DNA from 2 places in the Sulfitobacter sp. SBS6 genome. Region 2 is predicted to be linked to the other one. Evidence: riboswitches for the same ligand, from Rfam matches in the RefSeq annotation. Region 2 holds a riboswitch; the other holds the start of a gene.
The links. A riboswitch is a leader RNA that binds a small molecule or an ion and turns the genes downstream of it on or off. The one in region 2 is predicted to bind thiamine pyrophosphate.

Region 1 (10,807 bases), on a different contig from region 2:
GGCAGCTCGAATTTCAGCGCGCGGGTGGGGGCCTGATTCTCGACCACGCCGATCACATTCGCGGTGACGGCATTGGCCCCCGCAGGTGCGGTGATCTGGAAATCATCCGCGCCAAGGGCTTTGCCCATGTTGACGGTCTGCCGCGCATGGGGCGGCCAGTCGTAATGCGGGCAGTCTACCAGACACGCGCCATCCTCGGCCACGATCTGCCCCCTTGCGATCACCGTCTCGATGGGGAGTGTCTTGAGGTCAGAGGTCAGGATCACATCGGCCCGCCGCCCGGGCGTCAGTGACCCGATCTCGCGCTCAAGCCCAAAGTGGGTCGCGGTGTTGATCGTCGCCATTTGCAGCGCGACCAACGGGTCGCAGCCGCAGTCGATGGCATGGCGCACCACGCGGTTCATATGACCGTCATTCACCAAGGTGCCGGAATGGCAGTCATCGGTGCACAGGATCATATTGCGCGAATCCAAGCCTTTTTCGGTGATCGCGGTGATCTGGGTTTCAACGTCATACCACGCGGACCCCAGCCGGATCATCGACCGCATCCCCTGACGCATCCGCGCAATGGCATCCGCCTCGCAGGTGCCCTCGTGATCATCCGCAGGGCCGCCCGCCACATAGGCCGCAAAGGCGGGCCCCAGATCGGGGGAGGCATAGTGCCCGCCCACGGTCTTGCCCGCGCGTTGCGTTGCGGCAATCTCGGCCAGCATCTTGGGGTCGCCCGCGGTCACACCGGGGAAGTTCATCATCTCGCCCAGACCGATGATACCGGGCCAGTGCATGGCCTCGGCGACATCCTCTGCCGTGATTTCAAAGCCGGTGGTTTCCAGACCGGGGGCGGATGGCGCACAGGACGGCATCTGGGTGAAGATGTTCACCGGCTGCATCAGGGCTTCGTCATGCATCATGCGCACGCCTTCCAGCCCCAGGACATTGGCGATCTCATGCGGGTCGGTGAACATCGACGTGGTGCCATGGGGGATCACAGCGCGGGCGAATTCCGCCGGAGTCAGCATACCGCTTTCGATGTGCATATGCCCGTCACACAGGCCGGGGATCATATAGCGGCCCTTTGCCTCGATCACCTTGGTCGTGTCGCCTTTGCAATGGCTGGCGTCCGGCCCGACAAAGGCAATGCGCCCCGCCTTGATCGCGATATCATGGTCCGGCAGGGTTTCGCGCGTGTGCACGTTGACCCAGATACCGCCGGTGATAATCGTATCCGCAGCACTGCGTCCTGCCGCAACAGCGACCAGTTGATCGGCCACATCGGGCCACGAGGGGAATGTGTGTTCTTTCATACCTGACGTTGACACGAAGATCGCCCGAGGTTCAAGCCAGAGCCGTCCAGCGCCGTGGCGTTTGCACTGTCCGTGCCGACTGGGCTAACTGTCTGCAACCGACAGGACATAAGGCGACCCCATGAAGATCATGTTTGTGCACCAGAATATGCCCGGCCAATACCGCGAGCTGGTGCAATGGCTGGCCGATCAACGCACACACCAGATCTATTTCCTGACCCAACGCAAAAAACCGCCCCGTTTTGATGGCGTCGAGACACGGGTCTACAAGGCGCATCACAGACCGGCAGAGACTGCCTATGGGCTGTCAAAGAACTGGGAGGAATCGACCGGCAACGGCTTGGGGGCCGCCCGCGCGGCCAAACAGATCGAGACCCGCGAAGGGTTCAAACCCGATATCGTGGTGGGGCATGTGGGCTGGGGGGAGCTGACGTTTTTCAAGCAGATCTGGCCCGATGTCCCGATCATCGGCTTCTTCGAGTATTACTACAGCGATAACGGCGGCCCTGTAGGGTTCGACCCCGAAGACCCGGTGACCGAGAACACCCCCTTTCTGTTGCACGCGCGCAATGCCGTGCCGCTGGCCAATATCGAAACCGTCGATGTCGGGCTCAGCCCGACCTACTGGCAGCGCGACCGTTTTCCGCAAAGCTTTCACCGCAAGCTTTATGTCTGCCACGACGGGATACGCACAGACCAGCTGCGCCCCGATCCGGCGGTGACGCTCAAGCTGGGGCGGATGGATCGCGCCCTGACCAAGGATGACGAGGTGCTGACCTTTGTGTCGCGCAACCTTGAACGCACGCGGGGCTTTCATGTGTTCATGCGCGCATTGCCACGTATTCTGAAACAACGCCCCGATGCGCGGGTGTTGGTGGTGGGGGGCAACGACACCTCTTATGGCGGCAAAAGCAAACACCCCGGGGGACTGCGCGCCGAGATGGAGGCAGAGGTGGGCAAGCACGTCGATTGGTCGCGGGTGCATTTTCTGGGCAAGCTGTCCTACGAGGATTACCAGAGGGTTATTCAGATCAGCCGCTGCCATCTTTATCTGACCATGCCATTTGTGCTGTCGTGGTCCCTGCTCGAAGCGATGGCGATGGGCGCGACGATTGTCGGCTCTGACGTGGCCCCCGTGCGCGAGGCGATTACCCACGGCGAAACCGGTCTGCTATGCGATTTCTTCGATCCCGACGCGCTGGGCGATCAGGTGGCGGATGTGCTGGGCAATCCGGCGGCCTATGCGCATCTGGGGCCTGCGGCGCGGGCGCATGTGGTCCAGACGTACGACTTCCTGACCAAATGCCTGCCGGAACATATCGCGCAGATGAATGCATTGGTCCCCGAAGGGCAGCGGATCGCCTTGCCCCGGACCCCCACCACATAGAAAGGACGTCTCATGGAGAAAACGCTGCTGTCGATCGGGCATGGCTTTAGCGCGCGCGCCCTCGCCGCACGGCTGGTGCCGCAGGGCTGGCGCGTCGTCGGCACCACGCGCAGCCCCGACAAGGCAGATGCCATTGCGGACACGAGCGTTGAACCCGTCGTCTGGCCGGGGGCCGATCTGGGGGCGTTGATCGCGCAGTTTCCCAATGTGCTCGTCTCGGCCGGACCGGACAGCGCAGGCGATCCGGTTTTGAATGCGGTCGAGGATGCGGTCATTCGCGCCGCGCCCGATCTGCGGTGGGTCGGCTACCTGTCGACAACAGGGGTTTACGGTGACCACGACGGCAATTGGGTGGACGAGGACACGCCGCTGACACCATCGACCAAGCGCGGACGCGCCCGTGTCACGGCAGAGGCACGGTGGCAGGCGATCCCCGATCTGCCGCTGCATATCTTTCGCCTTGCAGGGATCTATGGCCCCGGACGCGGCCCCTTTGCCAAGGTGCGGGCCGGAACGGCGCGGCGGATCATCAAGCCGGGGCAGGTCTTCTCTCGCATCCATGTCGAGGATATTGCCCAAGCGCTTGAGCTGTCCTTGCAGCGGCCTGCCCCGGGCGCAGTCTATAATCTGTGTGACGATGACCCCGCGCCGCCGCAAGACGTGATCGCCCACGCGGCAGAGCTGCTTGGCCTGCCCGTGCCCCCCGCGATCCCCTTTGATCAGGCCGATATGACCCCCATGGCCCGCAGCTTTTACGCGGAAAGCAAGAAGGTTCGGAACGACCGTATCAAGCAGGCGTTAGGCTGGGCACCGCAGTTCCCCACCTATCGGGCCGGGCTGGCGGCATTGCTTGCACAAGACAGCTGACCTTTGGGGGGTATATGCACAATATCGAGGAGCGTAGCCTCACCCATCTGCTGGACGGGATGGAACAAGCGGCCAGCCGCGAGACGGTCACGATCAACGATGTGCTGAACGAATTCGGAGAGCGGTCCCTGCTCCCTTTCATTCTGCTGGCCGCGCTGCTGTTGGTGTCGCCGCTGTCCGGTGTCTTTGGCGTGTCCAGTTTCATGGCGATGGTGATCATCGTGCTGTCGGCGCAGGCGGTCTATGGGCGCAAACGTCTGTGGTTGCCGCAGTTCCTGCTGCGCCGGGAGGTCAAGTCATCCCGGTTGCTGTTCTGCGTGCGGTGGCTGCGCAAGCCCGCTGCGTTTTTTGATCGCCACTCGGGCAAAAGGCTCCAGTTTCTGACGACAGGCCCGATGCGTCTGCTGACGTTGGTGACCTGCGTGATCCTGCCTGTGGGTTGGCCCTTGCTTGAATTCGTGCCCTTCGCGTCGTCCTTCGGGGGCGGGACGGTGGCGCTGTTCGCCTTTGGTCTGTTCACCCGCGACGGGCTTTATGTGCTGCTGGGGTATCTGACGATCCTGCTGACATCGCTGACCTTCTACGCCGTCATTTTCTGATTAACCCAGATAGGCGCGCAGCGCGTCGGGCGGGTTGTCCATCAGCGCTGCGGCAGGCTGCGGCGGATGTGCGGTGCCACCTTCGACAAAGATCACCTGATCCGCGATGCGGCGCACGTCTTCGGGGGCGTGGGTGACCATGATCAACGCGGCTTTGGTCTCTGCGGCGAGGGCGGCCACCAGATCCAGCATGTCGTTGCGCAGGGCGGGGCCAAGTGCGGCAAAGGGTTCGTCGAGCAGCACAAGCGGGCGGGCTTGCACCAGCACCCGTGCGAGGGCCACACGGCTTTGCTGCCCGCCGGAAAGCTCGGCAGGTTTGCGGGCAGCCATCCCCTGCAGCCCGACGCGATCGAGCGCCTCGTGTACACGGGTTTGGTCCGCGGTGCCGAGCCGCAGGTCGGGGCGCAGCCCCAGCCCCACATTCTGCATCACGCTGAGATGGGGGAAGAGGTTGTTGTCCTGAAAAAGCATCGTCATCGGCCGCGCACCGGGGGCGGCTTGGGTGATGTCCTTGCCCTGCCACAGCAGCCTACCGGACCTGAGCGGAATGAACCCGCAAAGCGCCCCCAGCAGGGTGGATTTCCCCGCACCCGAGGGGCCGATCACCGCATAGGTCTGCGCGGGCGCAAGGGTCAGGTCGGCGTGCAGGGTAAAGCTGCCTTGGGTGATCTGCGCGGTCTCAAGTGTCAGCATGCCAGCGCCCTCCCTTGTCGAATATCCAGAAAATCCCAAGCGACAGCGCCAGCAGGATCAGGGCCGCACCGGCCGCGGCCTCCATCCGGTAGGCCCCCATCAACCGGTACATCTGCAGCGGCAGGGTGGCACTGTCGGGGTCGGCAAACAAGGCGATGACCCCCAGATCTCCCATCGACAGGGCACCGGTCAGCCCCGCGGCAAAGCCGATCTGCGGGCGCAAGCGTGGCAGGATCAGCCAGCGCCAAAGCGGCCATCCACTCAGCCCCAGCATCTGCGCCTGCCGGCCATAGATCTGCACCGTGTCGCGCAGGCGGGGCACCAGAATACGCAGGGCAAAGGGCAGGGCCATCAGCGCATTGACCAGCGCCGTGACGGGCAGGGCCAGCGCAAAGGGGCTGGCGACAGGGTTGATCAGAATGAACCAGCCGGTGCCGATCATCAGCGGAGAGGCCGCAAGACCCAAGAGGCCCACGGCCTCTACCCCGCCGCGGGCGCGGGTCGCGATCCATCCGGCAAGGGGCAGAGCCAAGGCCAGCAAGACCACCACGCTGATCAGCGCCACGATGAGTGAGGTGCCCGCCGCCTGCCACACGCTGGCGGGCATTTGCGGCAGGCCGATCACCCCGCGCAGCACGACCGAGGTCAGGGGCAGCAGCAGAAACCCCGCCGCCAACGTGATGAACAGCGCGTCGAGCCCGCGTTGCAGCCCACCACGTGCGTCCCAGCGGTGCAGGGGGCGGTCCTGCCCGCCACCCAGACTGATCGCGGGGATGATCCACAGCGCCAGCGCGGCGGTGCTGCCCGCAAGCCCAAGCTGCACCAGCGACAGCAGCGCTGCACGGTTCAGGTCAAAGTCGAAACGGAACGCCTGATAGATCGCAAGCTCGATCGTCGTGGCGCGGGGGCCGCCGCCCAATGTCAGCGCGACGGCAAAGCTGGTCAGGCAGATCACAAAGATCAACGCCGCGGTGCCGGGCAGGATTTGCCGCAGGAGGGGAAGCTCGATGCTGCGAAATACCGCGCGCGGGGTCAGGCCAAGCTGTGCGGCCAGCCGGAACCGTTCCGCGGGCACGGTCTGCCACGCCTGCAACAACAGCCGTGTGGCCAGCGGGAGGTTAAAGAAGACATGCGCCAGCACCACGCCGTGCAGCCCGTAGATCGTGATGCCGGGCAATCCGACCGCCGACAGCGCCGTATTGAGCCAGCCCGCGCGGCCAAACACCGCAAGCACCCCCAGCACGGCGACAATCACCGGCAGGATGAACGGTGCCCCCAGCAGCGTAACCAGCAGCCCGCGCCCGACAAAGCGCCGTCGCGCCAAGGCGCGGGCGACAGGGATCGCCAGCACGGTAGACAGCAGGGCGGAAAGCGCGGCCTGTAACACGGTAAACCGGATCGCGGACCAATCGGCGGGGCCAAGCCCGCTGCCGAACTCGGCCCGCCACAGCACCGCCCCCACCGCAGCAAGGATCAGCGCCGCAACCAGAACGGCGGCGCTGATGCCGGATTTCGTGCTTATTGCGACAGCGCGGAGAGCCATTCGGCCAATGCTTCCTCGCGCAGGGCGGGCACGTCATCGTTCGGGATCAGCAGCGCCTTGCCCGGTTCGATCAACTGTTCAAAGCCTTCGGGCAGCCCGCCTTGGGGCGTGACGGCGGGGTACATCCAGTTGGTCGTGGGCAGCACCGATTGCGCCGCGTCCGATACCATGAACCGCATGAACTGATCGGCCAGCTCGGGCTGGTCGCTGCCCGCCAGTTTGCCGACCACTTCGATCTGCATGTAGTGGCCTTCGTCAAAGGCGGCGGCGGCTTTGGTCGCGTCCTCTTCGGCGATCAGGTGGTAAGCGGGGGATGTGGTATAGCTCAGCACCATGTCGGCTTCGCCCTCAAGAAACAGGCCGTAGGCTTCGGACCAGCCCTTGGTCACGGTCACGACATTATCCGCCAGACCTTCCCAGATCGCAGGGGCCTCGTCACCATAAGCGTCCTTGACCCACATCAGCAGGCCCAGACCGGGGGTAGAGGACCGCGGGTCCTGGATCACGATCTTGAGGTCACTGTCGGCCAGCGCGCGAAAATTCGCGGGCGGGGTCAGATCGGCGTTATGGACAAAGGCGAAATAACCCCAGTCATAGGGGACAAAGCTGTCGTCTTCCCATGTGACCGGCAGGTCATAATCCGCATCAACTGTGGCGGGCGCGAACAACCCTGTCTCCTTGGCCGCCGCGATCAGGCTGGTATCAAGCCCCAGCACCAGATCGGCGTCAGACCGCGCGCCTTCCAGCTTGAGCCGCGCCAGCAGCGCCGCGCCATCGCCCATGCCGACGAATTTCAGATCGCAGGCGCATTCGGCCTCGAAGGCCGCTTCGATCACCGGGCCGGGGCCCCATTCGGCGACAAAGCTATCGTAGGTATAGACCACCAGTTCGGGCGTATCGGCCCATGCTTGCGTGGCGAAAAGCGTGGTGGCAGCAAGTGTAAGATACTTCATGGCATCCTCCAAAATGCGGCGTCAGAAAGCGTTGGAGGTGTATCCAGACCTTCCCTCCGCCGGTGTTAACCGGTTCAGGTTCAACGGGTCCGTGCGCGCACATCTCAGCCTGTCAGGCCCCCCGAGGTATCTTATCGGTAGAACGCCTGTCGCCCGCGCGCAAGGTGAAACCCCTTGAGGCATGGTGCAGCCCCCGTTAAGGATCACCGCCAAAGGAGCACCGCCCATGTCGATCAACAGCTTTGGCCATCTTTTCCGCGTGACCACCTGGGGCGAAAGCCACGGGCCTGCTTTGGGGGCCACGGTGGACGGCTGCCCTCCCGGTGTGACGATCACCGAAGAGATGATCCAGCACTGGATGGACAAGCGCAAACCCGGCCAGAACAAATACACCACGCAGCGCCGCGAGGCGGATGAGGTGCGGATCCTGTCGGGCGTGTTCGAAGGTGTCACCACCGGCACGCCGATCCAGCTGATGATCGAGAACACCGATCAACGGTCGAAAGACTACGGCGACATCAAGGACAAGTTCCGCCCCGGTCACGCCGACATCACCTATTTCCAGAAATACGGCATCCGCGATTATCGCGGGGGCGGGCGGTCCTCGGCACGTGAAACGGCGTCGCGTGTGGCGGCGGGTGGCCTTGCGCGCGAAGCGATCAAGGCGATTGCGCCGAATGTGCAGATCACCGGCTACATGGTGCAGATGGGCCCCCACAAGATCGACCGCGATGCGTTCGACTGGGACCAGATCGAACAGAACCCGTTCTGGGTGCCCGACGCCAAAGCGGCAGAAGACTGGGCGGCGTATCTGGACGGTCTGCGCAAATCCGGATCCTCCGTCGGTGCGATCATCGAGGTGACAGCGCGCGGCGTGCCCGCGGGCCTTGGCGCGCCGGTCTATGGCAAGCTCGACACCGATCTTGCCGCCGCGATGATGAGCATCAACGCCGTCAAAGGCGTGGAGATCGGCGAAGGCATGTCCGCCGCCATGCTGACCGGAGAGCTGAACGCGGACGAGATCAGCATGGGCCCCGACGGCCCTGTCTATTCGTCGAACCACGCGGGCGGTATTCTGGGCGGCATCAGCACCGGTCAGGACATCGTGCTGCGTTTCGCGGTCAAGCCAACGTCAAGCATTCTGACCACACGCAAGACAATCACCAAGACCGGCGAAGACACAGAGATCATTACCAAAGGCCGCCATGACCCTTGCGTTGGCATCCGCGCCGTGCCGGTGGGCGAAGCGATGATGGCCTGCGTCTTGCTTGACCATATGCTGTTGCACCGCGGTCAGGTCGGCGAAAACCGCGGCATCATCGGCTAAGTCGCGCGGAACGCTTGGATTTTCCGCATGTTGGCGGGAATACGACGCGCAAGTTGACGCGGGGTCTTGCAACTTGAAACCTGCAGGCGCAAGCATGCGCCATGCAAAGCACCACGACAGAGCACCGCCCCGGCCGGGCCATCGCCCTTAAACTGGGGGCGGTCTTTCTGTTCTCGGTCATGGCGGCCCTCATCAAGATCGCGACGGCCACCGTGCCCGCCGCCCAGGCCGTGTTCTACCGGTCGTTCTTTGCCTTCCCGATGATCATCCTGTGGCTATGGCAAAGCGGCGACCTGCGCGACGGGCTGAAGCCGAGCAATCTGATGGGCCACGTCTGGCGCGGCGTTTTCGGGACCACGGCGATGGCGCTGACCTTTGCCGGGCTTAGCCTGCTGCCTCTGCCAGAGGTCACCGCGATCGGCTATGCCACGCCGCTTTTCACGGTAATCTTCGCCGCGATATTTCTGGGCGAACAGGTGCGTGTGTTCCGACTGTCTGCGGTGGCCGTGGGGTTGATCGGCGTGCTGATCGTTCTGTACCCCCGCTTTACCGTAGGCGGGGACAGCGTGTCGCAGCTTGCCATGCTGGGGGCGATGATGGTGGTTGCCGCGTCGATCATGCGCGCGCTTGTCCAGATCCACGTGCGCCGATTGGTGCAAACCGACAGCACGGCGGCCATCGTGTTCTATTTTTCGCTGACCGCGACCTGCCTGTCGTTCCTCACGCTGCCCGCAGGCATGGTGATCAACTGGGAGCCGCTTTGGTGGGTGAACCCCGGTTGGCAAATCTCGGCACTGTTGATCCTGTCGGGCATGATCGGCGGGGTGTCGCAGATCATGATCACGGCCTCTTACCGCTTTGGCCCGGTGTCGATGCTCGCGCCATTCGACTATGCCTCCATGCTGTTCGCGGTGTTGATCGGCTGGGTGCTTTTCAGCGAAATCCCGACGCCTGCAATCCTAATCGGTGCCGGTCTGGTCATCGCCGGCGGTGCCGCGATCATCTGGCGGGAACGGCAGTTGGGGCTGGATCGGTCCAAATCCAAGGCCAGCAGCACGCCACAGGGGACACCCAGCTGATCGGTTGAAATTACGTGCCCTGATTGAATTTCATGTTAGCCTAACCCTCTGGGGTGTGGAGCAGCGGGTATCCCGTCGGTGCTGCACCCTGTTTTCTGGGAGGGAAGAAAGATGAAATTTACCAAGATTATCGCAACTGCCGTGTCCATTGGCGTCGGGGCATCTGCCGCATGGGCGCAAGACTGTGACCATTCGCATTGGGGCCCTGACGACCAGCTGGGATCGGCGAACCTGATCTCGACCGAGCGCACGTTGGAGGCCGCCAAGCTGATCAAGCAGGGCAAATCGATGCCGCTCGGGATCGTGATCGGGCCGGATACACCTGCCTTCCCGCCCCGTTCGCTGAGCCTTCAGGTGGTCCAACCGAACCAGCACGGCGGCCAAAAGCTGTCGTCCTTTGGCTATGAGGGCAATTATAACGACGATCTGCTGCAAACCTGGATCGGTATCGGGTCGCAGTTGGACGGGCTTGGGCATCTGGGCGAAGACGGGATGTATTATAACTGCCTAGACGAAAAGGAAATCTCGGCGATCAGCGGCCTGACCAAATTGGGAACGCATGCCGTGCCGCCCTTGGTCGGGCGCGCCGTGATCATCGATATGGCCAAGCACATGGGCAAGGATGTGTTGGCCGCCGGTGAGCATTTTGGCGAGGCAGAGATTACCGCCGCGATGGAGGCGCAGCAGATCACGGTAAACGAGGGTGATATCGTGCTGTTTCACACCGGCTGGACCGACGGCATGATGGAAAGCGACCCAACGGCCTGGGGGTCCACCGAACCGGGGCTGAACAACGAAGGCGCGGTGTTTATGGCGTCGATGAACCCGATGGCCGTGGGTGCAGACACATGGGGCCTAGAAGCCATTCCACCGAAAGAGGGGGACAAGGTGTTTTATGGCCATGTCACGCTGCTCAAGGATAACGGCATCTATATTCTGGAGACGATGAACACAGGCCCGCTGGTCGCTGAAGGCGTGCAAGAGTTCATGTTTGTGCTCGGGCAGCCGCTGATCAAAGGCACGGTACAGGCGATGATCAATCCGGTCGCGCTTTA
Region 2 (10,807 bases):
GGCGATCGGCAGGATGATCGCTGCGGTCTGTGTGACCAGCGTGCCCACCTGGCGCAGGGTTTCAAAAATGCGCGCAGGTGTCATCATGGTCTCGCGTGGCAGGAAGCTCAGCGCGATCATCAGCGCACTGGCGTACCACGGGGCGTAATACTCCCACCGCATATACAGCAGGCCCCAGACCAGAAAGATCATGACCAGCAGGAAGGGCCAGCCGCGCTTCATCACCTCGCGGGCCGAGGGCAGGTTTTCGGGTTTCATCCCCACCAGCCCCTTGCGCGCGGCATAGGCGTCGACTTGCAGGATCAGACCAAAGTAGAACAACGCCGACGGCAGGATCGCGGCCACCATCACGGTCGCGTAATCCACACCGATGGTGATCGCCATGACAAAGGCAATCGCCCCCATCACCGGCGGCATCACCACCCCGCCGGTCGAGGCACAGGCCTCGATCGCGCCAGCGTAATGGGGCGGGTAGCCGACCTTTTTCATGGTCGGAATGGTAATCGACCCGGTGCCCGCGATGTTCGAAAAAATCGACCCCGACAGCGACCCGAAAAAGGCGCTGGCCACGATCGATACTTTCGCTGGACCGCCGCGGTACTTGCCAAAGCCCGCATTGGCCAGATCGATAAAGAACTGCCCCGCCCCCGTAGCGATCAGCACGCCCGCAAAGACCAGAAAGCCCAGCACGATCTCGGCCACGATCTTGGTGGTGATGCCCATCAACCCTTCGGTTCGGAAGACATGCGCCTCGATCATGCGTTCAAACGTATAGGGGATGCCCATCAGCAAACCGGGGAAGTAATCGGCCACCAGCGGATACAGCCCCAACACCAGCACCACGAGCAAGAAAGGGATGCCCCCCGACCGGCGCGCGATTTCAAGCATCAGCAGCCAAAGCACGACGCCCGCGTAGAAATTGGTCCAACCCGCCTGCACGATCTCCCATGCATACATGGAAAACCACATGCAGATGCCAAAGCTCACGGCGGCCGCCACGATGTCATAGATCGGCACATGGGTGTGCGATTTCACCGCTGGCAGCGCGATGAACGCCGCCGCAAGGAAGGTGCCGATGAAGACCCAGTAATACTGCCCCTCGATCAGACGCCGCCCGCCGATGGGAACGCCGAATACATAGGCCAGCCCCATCCCGAGGCCAAAGGTACACAGCAGCACAAAAGCGATGCTGGTGAACGAGAATAATCCCCCCAGTCGCGTCGTCTCGGACGAGGGTTCGACAGCCGTTTCAGCCGCCGGAGGGTGTTGTGTTGCTGACATGGATGATCCTGAAAATAAGGGCGCTGTGGCAGTGTCTTAGGAGGACGGAGCACGCTGTGCTCCGCCCTGTCTTATGCCGTCGATGACGGTCCGGCGCGGCGTTACAGGCGCGAGCGGAACGGCTCCAGCCCGTCGGTGTGCTTGGCCAGAATGTCGAGATACTCCTGGTTCTCGAAATTCATCTCTACGCCCTGCTCCATCGCCTCTTTCATGCCGGCGTTGCGTGCCGCGATCCACGCGTCCATCTTCTCGATGGCCTCGTTGTTCCAGGCATCGTCTTCTTCGGTCCACGCCCCGATTTCACGCAGGTATTTCACCGTGCCTTCGTGCACCGGGATCGGGTTGGCATCCAGGAAGTTGCGGAAATGCTCCAGCGACATGCGGGTCGCCAGCGCGTGCGATCCTTTGTAGTTGTCGTGGGATTCATTCATCCACTTCGCCATGTTATAGACGAAATCCTCTTCTGCGGTGACCGGCACGGCATAGACGAAGTTCGACGTCATGGACTCGACACCCTTGGCGGTGCTCACCCCCATAGAGATGGTCGAGGGGATCGTCATGGGGCGGTAGCTCAGGTAGCCGTCCCAGCCTTCTGTGTTGGCCGGGTCCATCGGCAGCCAGCGAATGCCACCCGGTGCGCCCTCCATTTCGGACAGGACGGAAGAGATCGGTGAGCAATAGGCCACATCGGACTTCCCCTCGACAACCGAACGACAGTTTTCACCGTAGCTGGAGGCCGGGACGAATTCGATCTTTTCCTGCGCTTCCTCGGGCGTCATGCCGATAAAGGCAGGCAGGGCCTGGGTGATCGCCGCGACGATTGCGGGCGAGAACACGCCAGAGGTCACACGCACGCCGCCTTTGCCGATGTCTTCAAGGCTTTGCAGCTCGGAATCGCCAGCCACAACAAAGCCCCAAGGCGTGTCGTTGTGGTGCCACAGGATCCGCTGCGGCATGGGTTTCGCCGCGGCGTAGCCGCCGACCCCTTCCGCTTGCAACGCCATTTCCGACGCTGCAACCGACGCGATCGACACGTCTTCGCGGTCGGTCAAACGTTTGTAGCGCATGGGCTCGCTGTCTTCGGGAACGATCCGCACGGTGGTGCCGGTTTCTTTTTGCAACGCAGGCCCCCAACCGTTGGTCGAGGCAAAGCTGCCTGTCGACGTGCCCGGCGTGGCAATCACGAGCATGCGCGGCCACTCATACTCCTGCGCCATCGCGACGCCCGAAAGCGCCATCGATACCGCAAAGGACCCGACAGCGGCCTTGGCAAAACGTGTCATATTCTTCATGTGGTCTCTCTCCCTGTTGTACATCTTTGGATTGTTCGGGATCGCAGAATCACAGGCACCGCAAAAGCTGCGGATGCCCGTGCGCAGGACGCAGATGTGATCTTTGCAGATGTCACGCAGCACCTCCCAATGCTTGTCGCGACGCGTCCGGTACGACCCGTAAAACGGGCCAGAAAACGCATCCCCCCGAGTGTCGGCCCCCTCCTCCCGAGGGTATCCGACTCAATCTGTCAATCAGCCTAGGGGCAAGATATTTTGATGCCAATACCGCAGAACAGAACTTGATACCGCAGCCACGCGGGGTCTTTGCGCGATCACCCCTAGTTTGCTGATGCCAAAGGGTTAACGCCGCAGAATATGGGAAATGTGACGTTACGTTGCTTTGGGTTACGAGGCGTTGTTTCGGCTGACAAGCGTCAGGAGGGCTGTCCAAACCGCGCCCGTTTTGCCCAGAATTGCGCCACCTTTGATTGAATATTTTGCGGCTTGCACCGTTTGCCGAACTTGGCTACGCCTAAGGCAACGACGCTGCACACCCCCACGGGGGGCGCAGTTCCAACATCTATCCGTCGGGGTGCCCTAGGGGGCTGAGAGGTGCGTGCACCGACCCGTCGAACCTGATCCGGGCAATACCGGCGTAGGGAACGGGTATCTTTGTGCAACGGCCTTAGGCCCACGCCACAAAGCTCATTCTTGCGTCTGCTTGCCCACCACCGAAAGGCGAGCATGTGACCAAGACGACCCCCATTTCCCTGACCATCGCCGGATCCGACAGCGGCGGCGGTGCCGGTATTCAGGCCGATATCAAGGCGATGTCGGCCAATGGTGTCTATGCCGCCAGCGTGATCACCGCCGTGACCGCGCAGAACACGCGCAGCGTCAGCGCCGTGCACGAGATCCCCGCCCCCATCGTCGCGGCCCAGATCGATGCGGTGCTGTCCGATCTTTCGGTGCAGTCGATCAAACTGGGCATGTTGTTTTCTCCGCAGATTATTCAGGCGGTGGCATCCGCGCTGTCCGCGTTTCGGGGGGCCGTCGTGGTCGATCCGGTGATGATCGCAAAATCCGGCGATGCGCTGTTGCAGGAAGACGCCGTCGCAGCGCTGGTCGCGGATATCCTGCCGCGCGCCGATCTGCTGACCCCCAACCTGCCCGAAGCCGCCCGCCTGTTGAACCAGCCCGAGGCTGACAGCGCCGACCAAATGGTCACGCAAGCCCGTGCGCTGCTCAAGATGGGGCCGAAGGCGGTGCTGATGAAGGGCGGCCATAGCGCGGGCAATATCTGTAGCGACGCGCTGGTCACCGCAGAGCGTGTCACATGGCTCAGCGCGCCTCGCATCGACACGCGCAATACCCACGGGACGGGATGCACCTACGCCGCGGCCATCGCCGCGGGGCTGGCCCACGGCAACCCCCTTGGCGCGGCGGTACAGGCCGCCCATGACTATCTGCACCGCGCCATCATCGCCGCGGATCAACTTGAGGTCGGCACGGGCCACGGGCCAGTGCATCACTTCCACGCGGTCTGGTCATGACGCAGGTCACCATCATCGGCGCGGGCGTCGCGGGGCTGTGTACCGCGCGTGTTTTGCTGGATCGCGGGATGCGCGTGCATCTGATCGACCGCGCCCGCCAGCCCGGCCCGCAAGGGTGTTCTTGGTGGGCTGGCGGCATGCTCGCCCCGTTTTGTGAAGGCGAAAGCGCCGAGGAACCCGTGATCCGGCTGGGCCAAAGGGCGGCGGATTGGTGGGTGCAGCGCACCACATCGCTGCACCGACGCGGGTCGCTTGTGATCTCTCCGGCGCGGGACAGCAGCGATCTGACCCGCTTTGCGCGCCGCACGACAAGCTACCAAACCCTGACCGGCGCAGAGATCGCGGCGCTTGAACCCGACCTTGGCGACCGCTTTGCCAAAGCGCTCTATTTCCAGACCGAGGCCCACCTGTCGCCCCGCATTGCGCTGGCAGAGCTGTGGCGCGGGCTGGTGGCCGATGGGGCCAGTTTCGAACAGGGCGAGGCCGATCCCGAAACGCTGGCGCAAGACGGCACCGTCGTTGATTGCCGCGGCTATCACGCGCGCGCCGATCTGCCTGAGTTGCGCGGGGTGAAAGGGGAAATGGCGCTGCTGTCCTGCCCCGACATCGAGATCACCCGCCCCATCCGCGTGCTGCACCCACGTGTGCCGATCTACCTCGTGCCGCGCGGTGACGGGATTTACATGCTCGGGGCCACAATGGTCGAAGGCCGCGCCGGTGCCCATGCCAGCGTGCGGTCCGTGCTTGAACTGCTGAGCGCGGCCTACGCACTGTCCCCCGCCTTTGGCGAGGCCGAGATCCTAGAGATCGGCGTCGACAGCCGCCCCGCCTTCCCCGACAACCTGCCGCGCATCGAACGGCAGGGCAATCTGATCCGCGCCAACGGTCTGTATCGCCACGGTTTCCTGCTCGCCCCCGCGCTGGCGACCATGGTGGCTGACCTGATCCTTGACGCCAAAACACCGGAGATTTTCCATGAAACTACAGCTTAACGGTGCCCCGCTCGACAGCGACGCGCCCACGCTTGCCGCACTGCTAGAGGCCGAAGGATTTGGCGGCGCGAAAGTCGCTACGGCCGTCAATGGCAGCTTTATCCCCGCCAGCCTGCGGGCCAGCCACCCCCTGACCTCCGGCGACAGCATCGAAGTGCTCGCCCCCATGCAGGGAGGCTAAGATGCGCCCCTTTTACGGAGAAACCCTTGCCAATGGTCTGATGCTGGGCACCGCGCAATACCCCTCTCCCAAGGTGCTGTCAGACGCCTTTGCGCGCAGCGGGGCGGCGGTGGCGACGGTATCGCTGCGGCGCGAAAGCGGACGGGATCGCGCCGGTCAGGACTTCTGGGAACTGATCCGCGCGCTTGACGTCCATGTGCTGCCCAACACCGCCGGATGTCACAGCGTCAAAGAGGCCGTCACCACCGCCCATATGGCCCGCGAGGTATTCGACACACGCTGGATCAAGCTCGAGGTCATCGGCGAGGAGGACACGTTGCAGCCCGATGTCTTCGGTCTGGTCGAGGCCGCCCGCATCCTGAGCGAGGACGGGTTTCAGGTCTTTCCCTACACCACCGAAGACCTTGTGGTCGCGGATAGATTGCTGCGGGCGGGCTGCGAGGTGCTGATGCCCTGGGGCGCGCCCATCGGGTCGGGGATGGGGCTGAACAACCTTTTCGGGCTGCGCGCCATGCGTGCGCATTTTCCTGACGTGCCGCTGGTGATCGACGCGGGCATCGGCCTGCCCTCACACGCCGCACAGGCGATGGAACTGGGGTTTGACGCGGTGTTGCTGAACACCGCTGTCGCCAAAGCCGGTGATCCCGCCGCCATGGCCGAAGCCTTTGCCACCGCGATCCGCGCCGGACAGCTTGCCGCCGAGGCGGACCCGATGCCGCCCCGCGATATGGCCGCGCCCTCTACCCCCCTGATCGGAAAGGCGTTTCTGGAATGACCCTTGACCGTTTCTACCCGATCTTCGACAGCGCCGCCTGGCTGGAGCGGCTGGTGCCCCTTGGCATCAAACTGGTGCAACTGCGGATCAAGGACACGCCCGCCCCTGCCCTGCGGCGCGACATCCGGCAGGCCAAGGCGATCTGCGCCAAGCACGACTGTACCCTCGTCATCAACGATCACTGGCGTATCGCGCTCGACGAAGGGTGTGATTTTATCCATCTGGGACAAGAGGATCTGGACAGCGCCGACCTCACCGCCATCCGCGATGCGGGTGCACGTTTGGGCATTAGTACCCACGACAAGGCCGAACTGACCCGCGCCCTGGACCTGCGCCCCGATTATATCGCCCTCGGCCCGATCTACCCGACGATCCTGAAGCAGATGAAGTGGCACGCGCAGGGGCTGGACCGTCTGCGCGACTGGCGTGAGCGGGTGGGGCAGACCCCGCTTGTGGCCATCGGTGGCATGTCGGTCGACCGCGCGGCGGGTGCCTTTGACGCCGGTGCCGATTGCGTCGCGGCGGTGACCGACATCACCCTGAACCCCTCGCCCGAGGATCGCATCACCGCATGGCTGGGGGCAACCCGATGACCCGCTATGCCCGCCAGATGATCCTGCCGCAGGTCGGCCCATCGGGCCAAGAGGCGCTGGCGGCGGCACGGGTGGTGGTGGTCGGCGCGGGCGGGCTGGCGGCGCCTGTTCTGCCCCTGCTGGCAGGGGCCGGTGTGGGGCATATCACGCTGGTGGACGGTGATGACGTGGCCCTGTCGAACCTGCACCGCCAGACGCTCTTTACCGAAGCCGATATCGGCACGCCCAAGGTCACCGCCGCCGCCCGCGCCCTAACCGCGCGCAACAGCGCGTGCACCGTGGTGGCCCACCCCGTGACCCTTGGGCCGGATACCGTGGCAAAGCTGTGCCATGATGCGATGCTCGTGCTGGATTGCGCCGACAGCTTCGCAGCAAGCTATGTGCTATCGGATCACTGCCTGAACGCGGGTCTGCCCTTGATCAGCGCCTCGGCCCTTGGGTTTGGCGGCTATGTCGGCGGGTTCTGCGGCGGCGCGCCGTCGCTGCGGGCGGTGTTCCCCGATCTGCCGGACCGCGCGGCGAGCTGTGACACGGCGGGGGTGATGGGGCCGGTTGTCGCCACGATCGGTGCCGCACAAGCACAGATGGCGCTGGCTTGCCTGCTTGGACTGTCGCCGTCCCCTTTGGGGCAATTGATCAGCTTTGATCTCGCCTCCTATCGTTCTGGCGGCTTCCGCTTTGATACCGCGCCGGAGCCCGACCACGGTTTCGGATTTGTCGCGCCCTCGCAGATCCGCGCAAGCGATTGGGTCGTCGATCTGCGTGGGCCGGATGAGGCTCCCACAGCCGCGACACCCACAGCGCGGCGCATCACCCTGCCCGATTTTCTTTCCACCGTTCCCCGCCCCACACATCAGCCCCGCGCGGTGATCGCCTGCCGTTCGGGCCTGCGCGCGTGGCAGGCGGCGACCCATCTGGCCAGCTACTGGCATGGCCCCATTACCCTGCTCGCCATGGGCGAGCCTTCCCCGTTGAAAGGACAAACCGATGAAACTTCGTAACATTCTGGCCGCGCTGGCGCTGACCTCTGGCCCGGCGCTGGCGCAGGACGAGATGGTCTTGCTGCTGGACTGGTTCGTGAACCCCGACCACGGGCCGATCATCGTGGCGCAGGAAAAAGGGTACTTCGCCGAACAGGACCTGAGCGTAGAGGTCATCGCCCCCGCTGATCCCTCCGACCCGCCCAAGCTGGTCGCCGCAGGCAAGGCGGATCTTGCGATTTCCTATCAGCCGCAGTTGCACCTGCAAATCCACGAAGGTCTGCCCCTGCAACGGGTCGGTACGCTGGTGGCCACGCCGCTGAACTGCCTGCTGGCGCTGACCGATGGTCCCATCGCCTCTCCTGCGGATCTGGCAGGCAAAAAGGTCGGATTCTCTGTCGGCGGTGTCGAAGAGGCCGTGCTTGGCGCGATCCTGACCCATCACGGGCTGTCACTGGATGATGTGGAGCTGGTAAACGTCAACTGGTCGCTGTCACCGTCGTTGATGTCCGGTCAGGTGGATGCGGTCATCGGGGCCTTCCGCAATTTCGAGCTGAACCAGATGGATATCGAAGGCGTCGATGGTACCTGCTTCTACGTCGAGGAAGAGGGCCTGCCACCGTATGACGAGCTGATCTACGTCGCCAACCGCGACACGATGGACAAGGACATGATCGCGCGGTTTCTGGCCGCGACCGAGAAAGCGACGCAATATATCGTCAACCACCCCGAGGAAAGCTGGGAGGTTTTCGCCGCCACCTCTGCCGATCTGCAGGACGAGTTGAACGCCCGCGCGTGGAAAGATACGCTGCCCCGTTTCGCCCTGCGCCCCACGGCGATGGATGCCGGACGCTACGCCACATTCGAGACGTTCTTGCATGACGCGGGTCTGATCCCCGACATCTCGCCCGTGTCGACCATCGCCATCGATGTGACCGCCCGATGACCGCGCCGGACTATGGCCGCAGCTTCGCGATTTGGCGCGCTGCTGCGGCGGAGGAGTGGCAAGACTATACCCACCATGCCTTTGTCGAAGGGCTGCGAGACGGCAGCCTGCCGCGCCATTGCTTTGTGAACTATCTGATCCAAGACTATGTTTTCCTTGTGCATTTCTCTCGCGCTTGGTCGATGGCGGTGGTCAAATCGGAAACGATGGAAGAGATGAAGACCTGCGCCGCCACGGTGGATGCGCTGGTCAATCACGAGATGGCGCTGCATATCCGCACCTGTGCTGCGGCGGGTATCGACGAAGCGGCGCTTTTCACCGCGACGGAAGCCCCCGCCAACCTCGCCTATACCCGCTATGTGCTGGATGCCGGGATGCAGGGGGATTTCCTTGATCTGATGGCGGCGCTGCTGCCTTGCGTCATGGGCTATGGGGAGATCGGGCAGCGCCTGGCCCAGACCTGCAGCGCCGACACGCCCTATGCCGAGTGGATCGAGACCTACGCCGACCCCGACTATCAGGCGCTGTGCCAGACGGTGGGCGCGATGGTCGACGCGGCGGTTGCGCGGCGGATCGGTGACCTTGAAACCGCCCCCCGTCGCACGGCACTGCAAAACCGCTTTTCCACGGCCACACGGCTAGAGGTCGGCTTTTGGCAGATGGGGCTGGACCTGCCATGACCCCACCGCCCACGCTGCGTCTGACGGGACAACACCGGATTGACGCGCGCCCCCTGTTTGACATGGATATGACCCTCGCCGCGGGGGCGTGGACCTGCTTGCTCGGCCCGTCGGGGGTGGGCAAATCCACGGTGTTGCGGCTGCTGCTGGGGCTTGAGACGGGCGGCGCGTTTGACGGCACGATCACCGCCTCTGACGGGCAACCACTGGCGGGGCGGATCAGCTATATGGCGCAATCCGACCTGCTGTTACCGTGGCTTACGGTGATCGAAAACATCATGATCGGCGACCGGCTGCGGGGGACCACGCCTGACAGAGGCCGTGCCTCCGCCATGCTTGAACGGGTCGGCCTGCAGGATCATGCCCATAAGAAACCCGCCGCCTTGTCGGGCGGCATGCGGCAGCGGGCAGCGCTGGCGCGGACCTTGCTGGAGGATCGCGCGGTGGTCTTTCTGGACGAGCCATTCTCGGCACTTGATGCGGGCACCCGTGCCGCGATGCAAGAGCTCGCGGCAGAGCTGTTGCACGGGCGGACCGTGCTGCTGGTCACCCATGATCCTGCAGAGGCGGCGCGGCTGGCCGACCACATCCTGATCCTTTCGGCCACCGGCGTGCAAAGCTGGCCCGTCCCCGCGCTTCGGGCACCGCGCCCCGTCACCGCGCCCGAGGTTTGGGCCTGCCAAAGCGCCCTGCTGTCCCATCTGCGGGGGGTGCCTGCATGAGGCGATACGACATACCGCTTGCGATCCTGCTGGGGCTTGGCCTTTGGCAGGCCGCGGTGCTGCTGACCGACGCGCCGCACTATATCCTGCCCTCGCCGTGGCGCGTGGCGCAGGCGGCCTATCGCGCCCGTGAGACGCTGATCGAGAACGCATGGGTCACTACCGTCGAGGTGCTGCTGGGGCTGCTGATCGGCACCGCCTTGGGGGCTGTTACCGCGATCCATCTGGCGCTGTCCAAAACGGCAGAGCGTTTGCTGCTGCCGCTGCTGGTCTTTACCCAAGCCGTGCCGGTTTTCGCGCTGGCCCCATTGCTGACGCTGTGGTTCGGCTATGGCATGGGGTCCAAGATCGTGATGGCGGTGTTGATCATCTATTTCCCAGTGACATCTGCCTTTCACGACGGGCTGACCCGCGTGCCTGATGGCTACCGCGATCTGGCGCAATCGATGGGGGCGCGGCCGTTGCGGTTCATGCGCTACGTGCAAATCCCCCACGCGCTGCCAAGCCTTGCGACGGGGCTGCGGCTGGCGGCGGTCTATGCGCCGATCGGGGCGGTGATTGGCGAATGGGTCGGCGCGTCAAAGGGGCTGGGCTATCTGATGCTGCTGGCCAATGGCCGCGCCAAGATCGACCTGATGTTCGCCGCGTTGATCATGCTCGCCTGTTTGACGGTGCTGTTGCATCTATCTGTCGGGCTGCTGGCGCAACGACTGACCCGCTATGCCGAAGGGCGCAGCGAAAGCGGGATCACGCGCAGCACCCGCGCGTGATCCATACGACTTGCTATTCCGCGTTCGGCCGCACCCGCGCGCCGCTTTTGTCAGCAAAGG

Region 1: another riboswitch for thiamine pyrophosphate. It lies ahead of thiB (thiamine ABC transporter substrate binding subunit); the one in region 2 lies ahead of thiD (bifunctional hydroxymethylpyrimidine kinase/phosphomethylpyrimidine kinase).

What each region holds. Positions count from the first base shown of each region.
Region 1 is NZ_JBLWBA010000008.1:20,041-30,847, forward strand. Features, by position in the region: gene ade (adenine deaminase) at 1-1,304, opposite strand, end outside; gene ACNQ62_RS13765 (glycosyltransferase family 4 protein) at 1,426-2,691, shown strand; gene ACNQ62_RS13770 (SDR family oxidoreductase) at 2,704-3,558, shown strand; gene ACNQ62_RS13775 (exopolysaccharide biosynthesis protein) at 3,573-4,157, shown strand; gene ACNQ62_RS13780 (ATP-binding cassette domain-containing protein) at 4,158-4,850, opposite strand; gene ACNQ62_RS13785 (thiamine/thiamine pyrophosphate ABC transporter permease ThiP) at 4,837-6,393, opposite strand; gene thiB (thiamine ABC transporter substrate binding subunit) at 6,369-7,346, opposite strand; TPP riboswitch at 7,381-7,480, opposite strand; gene aroC (chorismate synthase) at 7,573-8,673, shown strand; gene ACNQ62_RS13800 (DMT family transporter) at 8,775-9,752, shown strand; gene ACNQ62_RS13805 (cyclase family protein) at 9,864-10,807, shown strand, end outside.
Region 2 is NZ_JBLWBA010000005.1:450,032-460,838, forward strand. Features, by position in the region: gene ACNQ62_RS05550 (TRAP transporter permease) at 1-1,281, opposite strand, end outside; gene ACNQ62_RS05555 (TAXI family TRAP transporter solute-binding subunit) at 1,383-2,573, opposite strand; TPP riboswitch at 3,134-3,234, shown strand; gene thiD (bifunctional hydroxymethylpyrimidine kinase/phosphomethylpyrimidine kinase) at 3,302-4,108, shown strand; gene ACNQ62_RS05565 (FAD-dependent oxidoreductase) at 4,105-5,100, shown strand; gene thiS (sulfur carrier protein ThiS) at 5,084-5,281, shown strand; gene ACNQ62_RS05575 (thiazole synthase) at 5,283-6,056, shown strand; gene ACNQ62_RS05580 (thiamine phosphate synthase) at 6,053-6,649, shown strand; gene ACNQ62_RS05585 (ThiF family adenylyltransferase) at 6,646-7,650, shown strand; gene ACNQ62_RS05590 (ABC transporter substrate-binding protein) at 7,637-8,575, shown strand; gene tenA (thiaminase II) at 8,572-9,255, shown strand; gene ACNQ62_RS05600 (ABC transporter ATP-binding protein) at 9,252-9,977, shown strand; gene ACNQ62_RS05605 (ABC transporter permease) at 9,974-10,747, shown strand; gene ACNQ62_RS05610 (crotonase/enoyl-CoA hydratase family protein) at 10,761-10,807, opposite strand, start outside.